Regions from separate parts of the Nocardioides bigeumensis genome, predicted to be linked through region 2. Evidence: predicted binding sites of a transcription regulator. Region 2 holds the regulator's gene; each other region holds the start of a gene.
The links. Region 2 encodes LexA, which represses DNA repair genes until DNA is damaged. Its sites were predicted from a motif close to TCGAACANNTGTTCGA; they were not measured.
Positions count from the first base shown of each region.

Region 1: a site for LexA is predicted at 1,498-1,513, ahead of ABD295_RS13765 (alpha-ketoglutarate-dependent dioxygenase AlkB). Genes of this name have one in related genera too.
Region 3: a site for LexA is predicted at 995-1,010, ahead of ruvC (crossover junction endodeoxyribonuclease RuvC). Genes of this name have one in related genera too.

Region 1 covers NZ_BAAAQQ010000012.1:263,339-267,709, reverse strand. Annotated here, with positions in the region: gene ABD295_RS13775 (ABC transporter permease) at 1-657, opposite strand, end outside; gene ABD295_RS13770 (ABC transporter ATP-binding protein) at 661-1,407, opposite strand; gene ABD295_RS13765 (alpha-ketoglutarate-dependent dioxygenase AlkB) at 1,527-2,153, shown strand; gene ABD295_RS13760 (LemA family protein) at 2,225-2,782, opposite strand; gene ABD295_RS13755 (DUF2207 domain-containing protein) at 2,829-4,371, opposite strand, start outside.
Region 2 covers NZ_BAAAQQ010000013.1:391,397-395,767, forward strand. Annotated here, with positions in the region: gene ABD295_RS16110 (NAD(P)-dependent alcohol dehydrogenase) at 1-859, opposite strand, end outside; gene ABD295_RS16115 (TetR/AcrR family transcriptional regulator C-terminal domain-containing protein) at 942-1,625, shown strand; gene ABD295_RS16120 (alpha/beta fold hydrolase) at 1,663-2,538, shown strand; gene lexA (transcriptional repressor LexA) at 2,652-3,389, shown strand; gene ABD295_RS16130 (phosphatase PAP2 family protein) at 3,484-4,332, shown strand; gene ABD295_RS16135 (ATP-dependent DNA helicase) at 4,235-4,371, opposite strand, start outside.
Region 3 covers NZ_BAAAQQ010000008.1:98,146-102,516, forward strand. Annotated here, with positions in the region: gene ruvA (Holliday junction branch migration protein RuvA) at 1-448, opposite strand, end outside; gene ruvC (crossover junction endodeoxyribonuclease RuvC) at 445-966, opposite strand; gene ABD295_RS08790 (YebC/PmpR family DNA-binding transcriptional regulator) at 1,106-1,879, opposite strand; gene pdxT (pyridoxal 5'-phosphate synthase glutaminase subunit PdxT) at 1,917-2,522, opposite strand; gene ABD295_RS08800 (hypothetical protein) at 2,657-2,818, opposite strand; gene pdxS (pyridoxal 5'-phosphate synthase lyase subunit PdxS) at 2,975-3,904, opposite strand; gene ABD295_RS08810 (hypothetical protein) at 3,970-4,371, shown strand, end outside.

The DNA of each region.
Region 1 (4,371 bases), on a different contig from region 2:
GATGTCGTTGAAGACGTCCTCCCCGTCGAGGAAGAGGTCCTGCGCGGTGGCGGTGTCGAAGGCCGCGAAGGTCGCGCCGTTGAGCGAGCCGCCGTCGGGGAAGCCGGCGATCCCGACCAAGGTGGGCTGCATCAGGCTCTCGCCGCGCGGGCTGATGAGCGGCACCGCGTCGCCCACGGCGTAGCCGGCCCGCTCGGCCGTGCTGTCGTCGAGGACCACCTCGTCCGGGCCGTGCGGCTCGACGCCCTCGACGAGGGCGAGACCCTCGCCGCCGGCGGCGGGCGCGTCGGACCAGTTGCCCGCGAGCGCGGGTGGGCCGAGACCGCCCACCACCTTGCGGTCCCGGTCGACGACGTAGACGCCGACCGCGAACACGTTGCCGTCCACGCGCGCCACCCCGTCGACGTCGTCGAGCTCGTCGACGACCGAGGCGTCGATGGTCAGCGCCGACGGGCCGCCCTGCTGGGTGGTGCCCCCCTCGGGCCGGACGACGACGTCACCGACCGTCGAGGCGAAGAGCGCGGTGAAGCTGCGCGACAGCGTGTCGGAGAAGACCAGCGACCCGGCCACGAACGCGACGCCCAGCACGATCGCGAAGGTGCTCAGCAGCAGCCGCAGCTTGCGGCCGAGCAGGCTCTTGAGGGCGACCCTGAGCACGGGTCAGACCCCCGCGGCCATCGCCTCGAGCACGGACTCGCGGGTCGGCTGACGCAGCTCGCGCACCACCTTGCCGTCGGCGAGGAAGACCACGCGGTCGGTGTAGGCCGCCGCCACCGGGTCGTGGGTCACCATCACCACGGTCTGGCCGTGCTCGTCGACGCTGCGCCGGAGGAGGTCGAGCACCTCGGCGCCGGACTGGCTGTCGAGGTTGCCGGTCGGCTCGTCGGCGAAGACGATCGTGGGCCGGCTCACCAGCGCGCGCGCGACGGCGACTCGCTGCTGCTGGCCGCCGGACAGCTCGTTGGGCTTGTGGGTCAACCGGTCACGCAGGTTGACGGTGTCGATGACGCTGTCGTACCAGGCGGCGTCGGGCTTGCGCCCCGCGATGGCGAGCGGCAGCACGATGTTCTCCCCCGCGGTCAGCGTCGGCACGAGGTTGAACGACTGGAAGACGAAGCCGATCTCGTCTCGGCGCAACCGGGTCAGCGCCTTGTCCTTGAGCCGGGTCAGGCCGTGCTCGCCGATGTGCACCGACCCGGAGTCGGCCGTGTCGAGCGCCGCGCAGCAGTGCATCAGGGTCGACTTGCCCGAGCCGCTCGGACCCATGACGGCGGTGAACTCCCCCGCGTAGAGGTCGAGGGTCACGCCGTCGAGCGCGCGCACCATCGCGTCGCCCGTCCCGTAGGTCTTGGTCAGGTCGACCACCCGCGCCGCAGGGGTGCGCTCCCTCGTCCCGTCACTGGTCATGTGGACACTCTCCCAACTCGCACCGACAACCAGCCACCGGGTTCACCCTGGTCCAACCCTTGGTATGGCCGGGCTGCAGCTCCTGGTCATTCGAACAGGTGTTCGGTATCCTCGACGGGGTGGACTACCAGGGCTCACTCTTCGACTCGCCCGTGCTGGACCGGCGCCTCGACGCCGCCTCGCTGGCCGGCACCACCCGGACCCCGCTCGATCGGGGCGCCTGGGTCGACGTACGCCGCGACTGGCTGGCCGACGCCGACGGGGTCTTCTCGACGATGGTCGCCGAGGTGCCGTGGCGTGCCGAGCGCAGGCAGATGTACGACCGGGTCGTCGACGTCCCCCGTCTCGTCTGCATGTACGCCGTGGGCGAGGAGCTCCCGCACCCGACGCTCGAGCTCGCCCGCGACGCGCTGTCGGAGCACTACCGCGGGGAGCTGCGGGAGCCGTTCGTCACCGCGGGCTGCTGCTTCTACCGCGACGGCCGCGACTCGGTCGCCTGGCACGGCGACCGCATCGGTCGCGGCGAGCGCAAGGACACCATGGTCGCGATCGTCTCCCTCGGCGATCCGCGCCGCCTGGCGCTGCGGCCTCGCGGTGGCGGCGCCTCGATCTCCTTCACCATGGGCCACGGCGACCTGCTCGTCATGGGCGGTTCCTGCCAGCGCACGTGGGAGCACGCGGTCCCCAAGGTCGCCTCGGCAGGTCCTCGGATCAGCGTGCAGTTCCGGCCACTGAACGTCTTCTAGCCACGGGGGGACTCGGCGCGCACCTCGCTGTCTCGTGACGGTTGCCGGCGCAACCTCGAGACCCCCCACGGCTAGAAGCTGACCGTCGGCGGGACTTCCTGGCCGGCGGGGGCCTCGTAGAACTCGCGCTGCTTGACGCCGGCGATGCCGGTGAAGAGCAGCCAGGGCAGCGTGCGCACGAGGGTGTTCAGCTTGGCCACGGCGTCGTTGTAGTACTGGCGCGCGAAGGACAGCTGGTTCTCGGTGTCGGCGAGCTGGCGCTGCAGGTCGAGGAAGTTCTCGTTGGCCTGGAGGTCGGGATAGGCCTCGGCCACGGCGTTCAGGTTGATGAGCGCCTGCTGCATCGCGGCGTCCGCCTCGGCCTTGGCGTGCACGTCGTCCCCTGCGGCGGCGGCCTGGAGACCGGCCCGCGCGCGGGTGACCTCCTCGAAGACCGACTTCTCGTGGGCGGCGTACCCCTTGACCGTGTTGACCAGGTTGGGGATCAGGTCGGCGCGACGGGTCAGCTGCACGTCGATGCCGCCGAGTGCCTCCTCGGCCCCGACGTCGGCGGTACGCAGCTTGTTGAAGCCGACCACCGCGAATCCCGCGAGTGCGACGAGCACCGCGATGACGATGACTGCGGTCATGAGAGACCTCTCCTCTTGTTGTGAACCATTGGCCCGTCCGCTCTGCTCACCAGGATCCCCCGCCGCCGCCGCCACCGCCGCCGCCTCCGGAGAAGCCGCCGCCACCGCCGCCGCTGGACGACGACCGTTGGGTGGCTTCGTAGGAGCTGATGGCGGAGTTCAGCGTGCTCGAGAAGTCCCCGAGCATCTGGGAGACGTGGTTGGAGGTGTGGGCGCCGTAGTAGCCGGTGCCGAGGTACGTCGGGACGGGCGGCTCGACGCCCATCTCGGTGCGGTACTTGGCCGCCCACTCGTCCGCGCAGTCGAGCGCGATCGCCCAGGGGATGTAGGCGGTGTAGAGCTCCTGGCGTCCGGAGAAGTCGAACCTCTCCTTGCTCGACGGCGTCGACAGCACCCGGTGGAAGCCGCCGATGCGCGACCACAGGTCACGGCCCTTGGCGGTGCGCTTGGTGCCCGAGCCGCGCCGGAGCAGAGGTGCGGCGAACACCGCGAAGACGCCCGGGACCAGGGCGAGCACGCTCATCTTGAACGGGTTGAACAGCGCGAGCAGCACGGCGAGGCCGAACGCGACGAGCACGACGATCCCCCCGGCGCCGGCGAGCCCGCTGGTGACCATGAGCCCCTCCTGACGGGCCCACGACTTGGTGCTCGACTCGAAAGAGGAGAGCTCCGACTGCAGCACCTTGCCCGTGCTCACGTCGCTGGGCAGCGCCACGAACGTGCCGCCCTCGCCGGGCAGCAGGCGTGCGACCCGGTTGGTGATCTTGTCGAGACGGGCCCAGCCCTTCGGGCCCTGCTGGTCGGTGACGGTCCAGGCGCCCTGGTTGCGCTCGAGCTTCACGGCGCCGCGCTCCGCGGCGTACATCATCGTGGCGACGTAGTCCTCACGGTCGGACACCTCGGTGAAGATGTACGCCGCCTGGGCGGGCCCGAGCCCCTCGGGCGGCGCGTACATCAGCGGGAAGGGCGGCGTCGGCTCGTAGGACGAGCGCGCGGCCCGCCAGCCGACGAGCGCGAAGAGCGCGACGGCACCGGCCACGAACGGCAGCAGCCAGACGCTGGGGCCGAAGACGGGGTCGAAGCGCGGCGTCCACGGACGCGGGTCGCCCGGGTCGGGCGTGGCCATGTCGAGCCCGGCGCGGACCGTCACCGGCGTGCGCGCCGGGAGCGGCCCGGTCGTCACGGTCAGCGTGGTCCCGTCGACCGAGGCCTCACAACCCTCGGTCTGCCCGACCCCGACGGCGCACTCGACGTCCTGCGGGGCGACCGGCAGGTGCACCACGAGGTGCGACTCCTCGATGGCTTGTTGCCAGCCACCGGGCACGAGGTCCCAGTAGAGCTGGGTCGGCAGGTCTCCGCTGCCCGGCTGCAGCACCCCGTCGATGGTGTAGTCGATGGTGTAGCGATGGTTGCCCGGCTCGAGGGTGACCTCCTCGCGCCCGATGCGGGCGACCCGGTAGCGGGTGCCGTCGCGGGTGACGTCGAGCCCGTCCTCACCGCCGTCGCGGGTCACCTCGATGTCGTGGGGGATGTGCCGCACGTGCGGGTCGCTCTGGTCGATCACGTCCCAGAACCGGAAGATGCCGTGC
Region 2 (4,371 bases):
GGTCTGCGAGGCGGGCGAGCTCCTCGAGATCGGCGGCCTTCTCGGCGGCGACGAGTCCCCGCAGCTTCTGGCGCGAGACCAGCGACAGCGCAGCCGCGCGCAGCTGGCGGTCCAGGCCGCCGAGGACCCGCCCGCCCTCGTCGCCGCCGATCAGGACGAGCGTCCCGGCCGGCGTGAGCAGGCGGCGTACGTCGCGCAGCGGGCGGTTGCCGCCGATGTCGAGCACGACGTCGAACCGCTCTCCGACGAGGTCGGTGGGGTCCTGCCGCGTGTAGTCGACGATGCGCTGCACGCCCAGGTCGCTCAGCAGGTCGATCTTGGAGGTGCTGCACACGCCGGTCACCTCGGCGCCCAGCGACATGGCGAGCTGGGCCAGGTAGGTCCCGACGCCGCCGGACGCACCGATCACCATCACCCGCTGGCCGGCACGCACGCCCCCCGCGCGGACGGCTTGGATCGCCGTCATCCCCGAGATCGGGACGGCCGCGCTCTGCTCGAAGGTCAGCGTCTGGGGCCGGTGGGCGAGCCGCTTCACGGAGACGACCGCGCGCTCGGCGAGCGATCCTGACGGCGCGCTGCCGTAGACCTCGTCGCCGGGCGCGAAGCCGGCCACCCCAGGGCCGACGCCGACGACCACGCCGGCGACGTCACGTCCGGGCACGGGCTGGCGGAGTCCGCGGAGACCGAGGAACGGCCGCATGAGCAGCGGCTCGCCGATCATCAGGTGCCAGGTGCCCCGGTCGATGGCGGCGGCCCGCACCTCGACGAGCACCTCCCCGTTGCCCGGCGACGGATCCGGGACGTCGTGGACGCTCCAGGTCTCGGTCCCGCCGTAGCCCTGCTGGACGACTGCTCGCATGACGCGCTCCTCTCGTGGCCTTACGCCGTAAGTCTGGCGGCCAAGGTAGCCTTACGCTGTAAGAAACGCAAGAGGAGGACCATTGCGACCGACCGGGCCGCTCACCCGCGACGACATCGTGACCACGGCGATGGGTCTCGCCGACCGCCACGGGCTCGCCAAGCTGTCGATGCGCTCGCTCGCGCGCGAGCTCGGGGTCGAGGCGATGTCGCTCTACCACCACGTCGCCCACAAGGAGGCGCTGCTCGACGGGATGGTCGACCACGTCTTCTCCGAGTTCCACGCACCCCGGCCCGGCCATGCCTGGGCCGACGAGATGCGACGGCGCGCCGTGACCGCGCGGGAGAGCCTCCTTCGGCACCCGTGGGCCATCGGCCTGATGGACTCGCGGACCAGTCCGGGCGAGGCGACGCTGCGCCACCACGACGCGGTCATCGGCTGCCTGCGCGCGGCCGGCTTCTCGGTCGAGCTCGCCGCGCACGCCTTCGCCCTGCTCGACGCCCACGTCTACGGCCACGCCCTCCAGGAGGTCGCACTCCCCTTCGAGCCCGGCGACGACATCGCCCCGATCGCCGAGGCGATGCTCGCCTCGATGCCGACCGACACCCTGCCCCACCTGGCGGAGATGGCCAGGGAGCACATCTACCGGCCGGGCTACACCTTCGGCGCCGAGATGACCTGGGGTCTCGAGCTGCTGCTGGCCGGGCTGGCCGACCGGCTGGCCGACCGGCTGGCCGATGAATCCGACGACCTCGGTGGGTCATAGCAGGACCACACGCGAGCGGGAGGGCACGATGACCACCATGAGCACGAGCAGCACGACGAGCACGGTCGGCGAGGGCACCGAGACGGTGACGTACGACGTCCACGGCGACCTGGCGTCGGCGACACCCGACAGCCCGCCCCTCTTCATGCTCGCCTCGCCGATGGACGCGGTCGGCTTCACGACGCTGCGCGGCCACTTCACCGACCGTGTCGTCGTCACCTACGACCCCCGGGGTGCCGCGCGCAACCCCATCGACACGACCGACATCCCGCCGACTGACCACGCCGAGGACCTGCACCGGGTGATCACGGCCCTGGGCGTCGGGCCGGTCGACGTGTTCGCCAGCAGCGGCGGCGCCGTCAACGTGCTCGCCCTCGTCGCCGCCCATCCCGAGGACGTGCGGGTGGTCGTCGCGCACGAGCCGCCCTGCTTCGCGTACCTGCCCGATCGCGACAACGCGCTCGCTCTCACCCGCGACATCAAGGCGACGTACGAGCGCGAGGGCTCGCCGGCGGCGATGGCGAAGTTCATCACCACGGTGATGCTGCGCGGCGAGATCACCCAAGAGGTCCTCGACGCACCCGCGCCCGACCCGGCGATGTTCGGCATGACCGGCGGCGACGACGGCTCCCGCACCGACCCGCTGATGCGCAACATGCCGTCGTGCATGGAGTACGAGCCCGACGTCGCCGCCCTCCGCGCCCTCGGGGACCGCCTGGTCATCGCCGTCGGCGAGGAGTCGGGCGAGGAGCTGGCCGCCCGCGGCGGGCGCAGCGTCGCGGCGGCGGTGGGCGTCGAGCCGGTCGTCTTCCCCAGCAACCACGGGGGCTTCCTCGGGGGCGAGCACGGCCAGCAGGGCGACCCGGACGCGTTCGCCGCCAAGCTGCGCGACGTCCTGGCCGAGCGGGGCTGACCGCAACACGCCGTTCGAACGTGTGTTTGAAGTTGGACGCCTCTCGGGTCTACCGTGGCCCCACGAGTCCCGACCCGGCGAGCGGGGTGCGGACGTGACGGAAGGCGGACGTGATGGCCCAGAAGGCCACCCCCAAGCGGCGGACCGGCAAGGTCACGGAGTTCCCCGACGGCCCGCCGGACGCCACCGGCCTCACGCCTCGCCAGCAGAAGGTGCTCGCCACCATCAAGGACTCGATCGAGATGCGTGGCTACCCGCCGAGCATGCGCGAGATAGGCGGAGCGGTCGGCCTGACCAGCTCCTCGAGCGTCGCCCACCAGCTCAAGACCCTGGAGGAGAAGGGCTTCCTGCGCCGCGACCCCAATCGGCCGCGGGCGCTCGAGGTCTTCCTGCCCGAGGTGATGGCGGCACGCCGCTCGATCTCCGGCACCGACGACACGTCGTACGACGAGACCGACATCGGCGACTCGGCCCCACCGGCCTCCTACGTCCCCCTGCTCGGCCGCATCGCGGCCGGTGGCCCGATCCTGGCCGAGGAGCAGGTCAGCGAGGTGTTCCCGCTGCCCAAGCAGCTCGTCGGTGACGGCACGCTCTTCCTGCTCGAGGTCTCGGGAGACTCCATGATCGACGCCGCGATCTGCAGCGGTGACTACGTCGTGGTGCGCCAGGAGCAGACCGCCGACAACGGCACGATCGTCGCCGCGCTCCTCGACGGGGAGGCGACCGTCAAGACCCTGCAGCGCAAGGACGGCCAGGTCTGGCTGCTGCCGCACAACGACGCCTACGACCCGATCGACGGCACCCACGCCACGATCCTCGGCGTCGTCACAGCCGTGCTCCGCAGGGTCTGACGACGTCGACGCCGGCACCTCAGGGGTCTCCCCCACACAGACCCCACACAGAATTCAGGGTTGGTCTGGGGGAACCTCCGCGTAGCCTGTCCCCATGAGCCAGGGGGAGGCTGGAGAGGTGACGACAACCCCGCTCCAGAAATCCGCTGCGCCGACGCGTGACAGGCGCTCCAGGGTCTGGGCGGGGCTCGTGGAGGTTGCCCTGGTCCTCGGGCTCTACGTCGCCTACAGCCTCACCCGGCTGGTGGCCGACGACTCCATGGCGCCCGCCCTCGAGCGCGCCCGCGACCTGCTGCACTTCGAGCGCTGGCTCGGCCTGGACCTCGAGGCGGGGCTCAACCAGCTTTTCGTCGACCAGTCCTGGCTCGGGCTGGCGGGCAGCTTCTACTACGCGACCGCGCACTACCTCGTCACCGGCATCGCGCTCATCTGGCTCTGGCGACGCGGGCCCACGGCGTACCTCCCTGCGCGCCGCGCGCTGATGCTGGCCACCGCCATCGCCTTGGTGCTCTACGTGCTGCTCCCGATGGCGCCGCCCCGGATGATCGACGGGTACGTCGACGTGCTGCAGCTCTCCTCAGCCCACGGCTGGTGGGGCGGTGAGGCCTCGGCCCCCCGCGGCCTCGGGGGCTACACCAACCAGCTCGCCGCCTTCCCGTCGATGCACGCCGGCTGGGCCCTGTGGGTGGCCTGGGTCGTGCAGCGTGAGGCGCGCAGCAGGGTGCTGCGAGCGCTGGCCTGGACGCACGCGCTCGTCACCTCGCTGGTCATCGTCGGCACCGGCAACCACTGGGTGCTCGACGCAGTCGTGGGCTGGGCCGCGGTCGTGGCGGCGGTCGTCGCCCTCAGGCCGATGCGCTTGCCGCGGCCGACTCGGCGAGCCGCCCCAGCGCCTTCCGGGCCACCGCCGGATCCGTCGTGGTCCACATCGGCGGCAGGCTAGCCTTGAGGAAGGTGCCGTAGCGGGCCGTGACCAGCCGCG
Region 3 (4,371 bases), on a different contig from region 2:
AGGCGTCCGCTGCTGCGGGCGCGAAGGCTGCCCTGGCGCCGCCACGCGGGGCACCGAGCCGGTCCTTGAGGTCCAGGATGATGCGCTGGGCGCCCTTCTGGCCGATGCCGGGCACCTTGGTCAGTGTCTTGACGTCCTCGTGGGCCACCGCTGTGCGCAGGGCGTCGGGCGGGAGCACGGCGAGCACCGACTGCGCCAGCTTGGGACCCACCCCGCTGGCGGTCTGCACGAGCTCGAAGACCGCCTTCTCGTCGTCGTCGAGGAAGCCGAAGAGGGTGAGCGAGTCCTCGCGGACGACCATGCTGGTCGGCAGCGTCGCCTGCTGACCGACGCGCAGCGTGGCCAGGGTGGCGGGGGTGCACTGCAGCTCGAGGCCGACGCCTCCCACGGCCAGCACGGCGCTGGTGAGGGTCAGGTCGGCGACCTCGCCACGGACGAAGGCGATCATCGGGTGCTCCCGTGTCGGGCCAGCGCGGCGTCGATGCGCGCCTGCGCCCCGCCTCGCCAGATGTGGGTGATGGCCAGGGCCAGCGCGTCGGCGGCGTCGGCCGGCTTGGGAAGGGCGTCGAGCCGCAGGATCCGGGTGACCATCGCGCCCACCTGCGCCTTGTCGGCCCGGCCGCTGCCCGACACCGCCGCCTTGACCTCCGACGGCGTGTGGAGGGCGATCGGCAGCCCGCGTCGGGCGGCGCACACCATGGCGATGCCGCTGGCCTGCGCGGTGCCCATGATCGTGCTGGAGTCCGACCGCGCGAAGACCCGCTCCACCGCGACCGCGTCGGGGCTAAACTCGTCGAGCCAGGCGTCGATGCCGCGCTCGATGGTCACCAGCCGCTCCGCGACCGGCCGGTCGGCGCTGGTGCGCAGGACGTTGACGTCCACGAGCGTCAGCGGCCGCCCCACCGAGCCCTCGACGACGCCGAGGCCGCAGCGGGTCAGCCCCGGGTCGATCCCGAGCACGCGCATCTGCGTCTCACCCTTCGCCGTCGACGGTCCGAACACCTGTTCGGGAGAAACTATCCCGGCGTACGCCGCCGTGCGGGGGCGACACGCGGGTCTCGACTGACCGCTCGCTGCGCTCGCTGCTCGATCACCGGCTCTCGACCTAGGCGTCCGCGTCCTCGAGCTCGGCCATCACGTCGTCGGGGACGTCGAAGTTGGCGAAGACGTTCTGCACGTCGTCGAGGTCCTCGAGCGCCTCGACCAGCCGGAAGACCTTGCCCGCGCCGTCGCGGTCCAGCGCGACCTGCATGTCGGGCACGAACTGCGCCTCAGCGGAGTCGTAGTCGACCCCGGCCGCCTGCAGGGCGGTGCGGACGGCCACCAGGTCGGTGGCCTCGGAGATGACCTCGAAGGACTCGCCGAGGTCGTTGACCTCCTCGGCGCCCGCGTCGAGGGTGGCCTCCAGGACGACGTCCTCGTCGACCCGCCGGCCCTCCTGCTCCACCGGCACGAGCACGACGCCCTTGCGGTTGAAGAGGAAGGACACCGAGCCCGGGTCGGCCAGCGAGCCGCCGTTGCGCGTCATGGCGGTGCGGACCTCCATCGCGGCGCGGTTCTTGTTGTCGGTCAGGCACTCGATGAGCATCGCGACGCCGGAGGGCCCGTAGCCCTCGTACATGATCGTGGTGTAGTCGGCGCCGCCCGCCTCCGCACCCGACCCGCGCTTGACCGCGCGGTCGATGTTGTCGTTGGGGACCGAGGACTTCTTGGCCTTCTGGATGGCGTCGTACAGCGTCGGGTTGCCGCCCGGGTCGCCACCGCCCATGCGCGCCGCGACCTCGATGTTCTTGATGAGCTTGGCGAACATCTTGCCGCGACGGGCGTCGATGACGGCCTTCTTGTGCTTCGTGGTCGCCCACTTGGAGTGGCCGGACATGCGCTCCTCTTCTGCCTTCGCGTTCAGTCTGCGGCGCTCATGCTCGACGCACCGCGGCGACGAACAAGGCGTGGATCCGGTCTCCTCCCCCGAGCTCGGGGTGGAACGAGGTCGCCATCAGCGGCCCCTGGCGGACCCCGACGATCCTACCGGCGGCGAGATGCGGACCCTCGGGCACGCGGCTGAGCACCTCGACGCCCGCGCCGACCGCCTCCACCCAGGGTGCCCGGATGAAGACCGCGTGCACGGGCTCGTCGAGCCCGGCGAAGTCCAGCTCTGTCTCGAAGGAGTCGACCTGGCGGCCGAAGGCGTTGCGCCGGACGGTGACGTCGAGGCCGCCGATCGTCTCCTGGTCCGACGTGCCGTCCACGATCCGGTCGGCCAGCAGGATCATCCCGGCGCAGGTGCCGAAGACCGGGAGCCCCGCGGCGACCCGCTCACGCAGCGGCTCGAGGAGCTCGAAGGTGCGCGCGAGCTTGGCCATCGTGGTCGACTCCCCGCCGGGGAGGACCAGGCCGTCGCAGCGCACGAGCTCGCTCGGACGACGCACGGTGATGGCGTCGGCGCCGAGGCGGCCGAGCGTCCGTACGTGCTCGCGCACGTCGCCCTGGAGGGCGAGCACGCCGATGGTCGGGGAAGACACCGGTTCAGCCTAGAGACGCGACAGTGGCCCGGTCGGGGGCGGCCCCGGGATGGCCGCCGACGATCGGGCCGACGTGTCAGGCGTCGTGCAGCTGGAGAGCGTGGCGCAGTGGAGAGCGGAAGTGGGGTGAGTTCTCAGACGAGGACCGGGCGACGGGCGGCGTGGCGACCCGTCTCGGTGATCTCGCTGGGGAACACCAGCGTGACCGTGCGAGCGCGTGAGCGCATCCGCAGGGCGACGCCGAAGGTGATCACGGCGTACGCCGCGAGGAGGGCTTGCAGGACGACGATGCTCATCGAAATCTCCTTCGATCCGGGGGGAGGAGCGAGTGTCGTTGAGGAGACGCCGAGCCTAGGGCGAGATGACGCGGAAAAGTTGAAACTTTTCGGGAAATAGTTCATATGGGCCATCAGCCCTGGTCAGAGCCCGTTTTGCCGGACCCTTCGGCAGGGTCACCAACCGCGCTCGGCGAGGCGGTGGGGCGCGGGGATCGCCTCCACGTTGATGCCCACCATCGCCTCGCCCAGGCCGCGGCTGACCTTGGCGACCACGTCGGGGTCGTCGAAGAAGGTCGTGGCCTTGACGATGGCCGCGGCACGCTCAGCCGGGTTGCCGGACTTGAAGATGCCCGAACCGACGAAGACGCCCTCGGCGCCCAGCTGCATCATCATCGCGGCGTCGGCCGGGGTGGCGATGCCACCGGCGGTGAAGAGCACCACGGGGAGCTTGCCCAAGCGGGCCACCTCGACGACCAGCTCGTAGGGCGCCTGCAGGTCCTTGGCCGCGACGTACAGCTCGTCCTCGGACAGGCTCTGCAGCCGACGGATCTCACCGCGGATGGTGCGCATGTGCGTGACCGCGTTGGAGACGTCGCCGGTCCCGGCCTCGCCCTTGCTGCGGATCATGGCCGCACCCTCGGTGAGCCGGCGCAGCGCCTCGCCCAGGTTGGTGGCCCCGCACACGAACGGCACCCGGAAGCTCCACTTGTCGATGTGGTGGGCGTAGTCGGCCGGGGTGAGCACCTCGGACTCGTCGATGTAGTCGACACCCAGGCTCTGCAGCACCTGCGCCTCGGCGAAGTGGCCGATGCGGGCCTTCGCCATCACCGGGATCGACACCGCCGCGACGATCCCGTCGATCATGTCCGGGTCGCTCATCCGGCTGACACCACCCTGGGCGCGGATGTCGGCGGGGACGCGCTCGAGCGCCATGACAGCCACCGCGCCGGCGTCCTCGGCGATCTTGGCCTGCTCGGGGGTGACCACGTCCATGATCACGCCGCCCTTGAGCATCTCGGCCATGCCGCGCTTCACGCGGGCGGTGCCGGTCTCGCCGGTGGGCTGGTCGGTGGGGTTCTGGGTGACGGGTGCAGCCTCGGACATGACGCAATCGTAGGGCTGAGACGGCTGCAGTCCCCAACTGGGACCGGACGCGAGAAGGTGTCACCATGACCTCCACCCGCCCAGGCACCCGACCGGGCACCCGACCAGGCACCCGACTGGGCCTGCACGCGGTGGCGACGTACGTGCTGGCCGGCCCGCAGTACGCCGCCTCCGGGACCATCAGGTTGCGCGTGGACGACGCCGGTGTCTCGACCGTGGCCGATCCCGCGCTGCTGCTCACCGGGGCCGCTGTCGTCGCCGCCGGCGGGGCGGAGACCGGCTTGGCCGGGCACACGTCACGCACCCTTGCGGAGTCGCTGCGGCTGTCACCGAGGAGCCTCGCCGACGTGTACCCCGACCAGCCCGACCTGGGCCTCGACGACCCTCTCGACGTCGATCCGGCGCAGGCATGGGAGCTGATCGCCGCTCTTGCGACCGGTGCCTCCGCGCTGAGCGGCCTCGGGGCC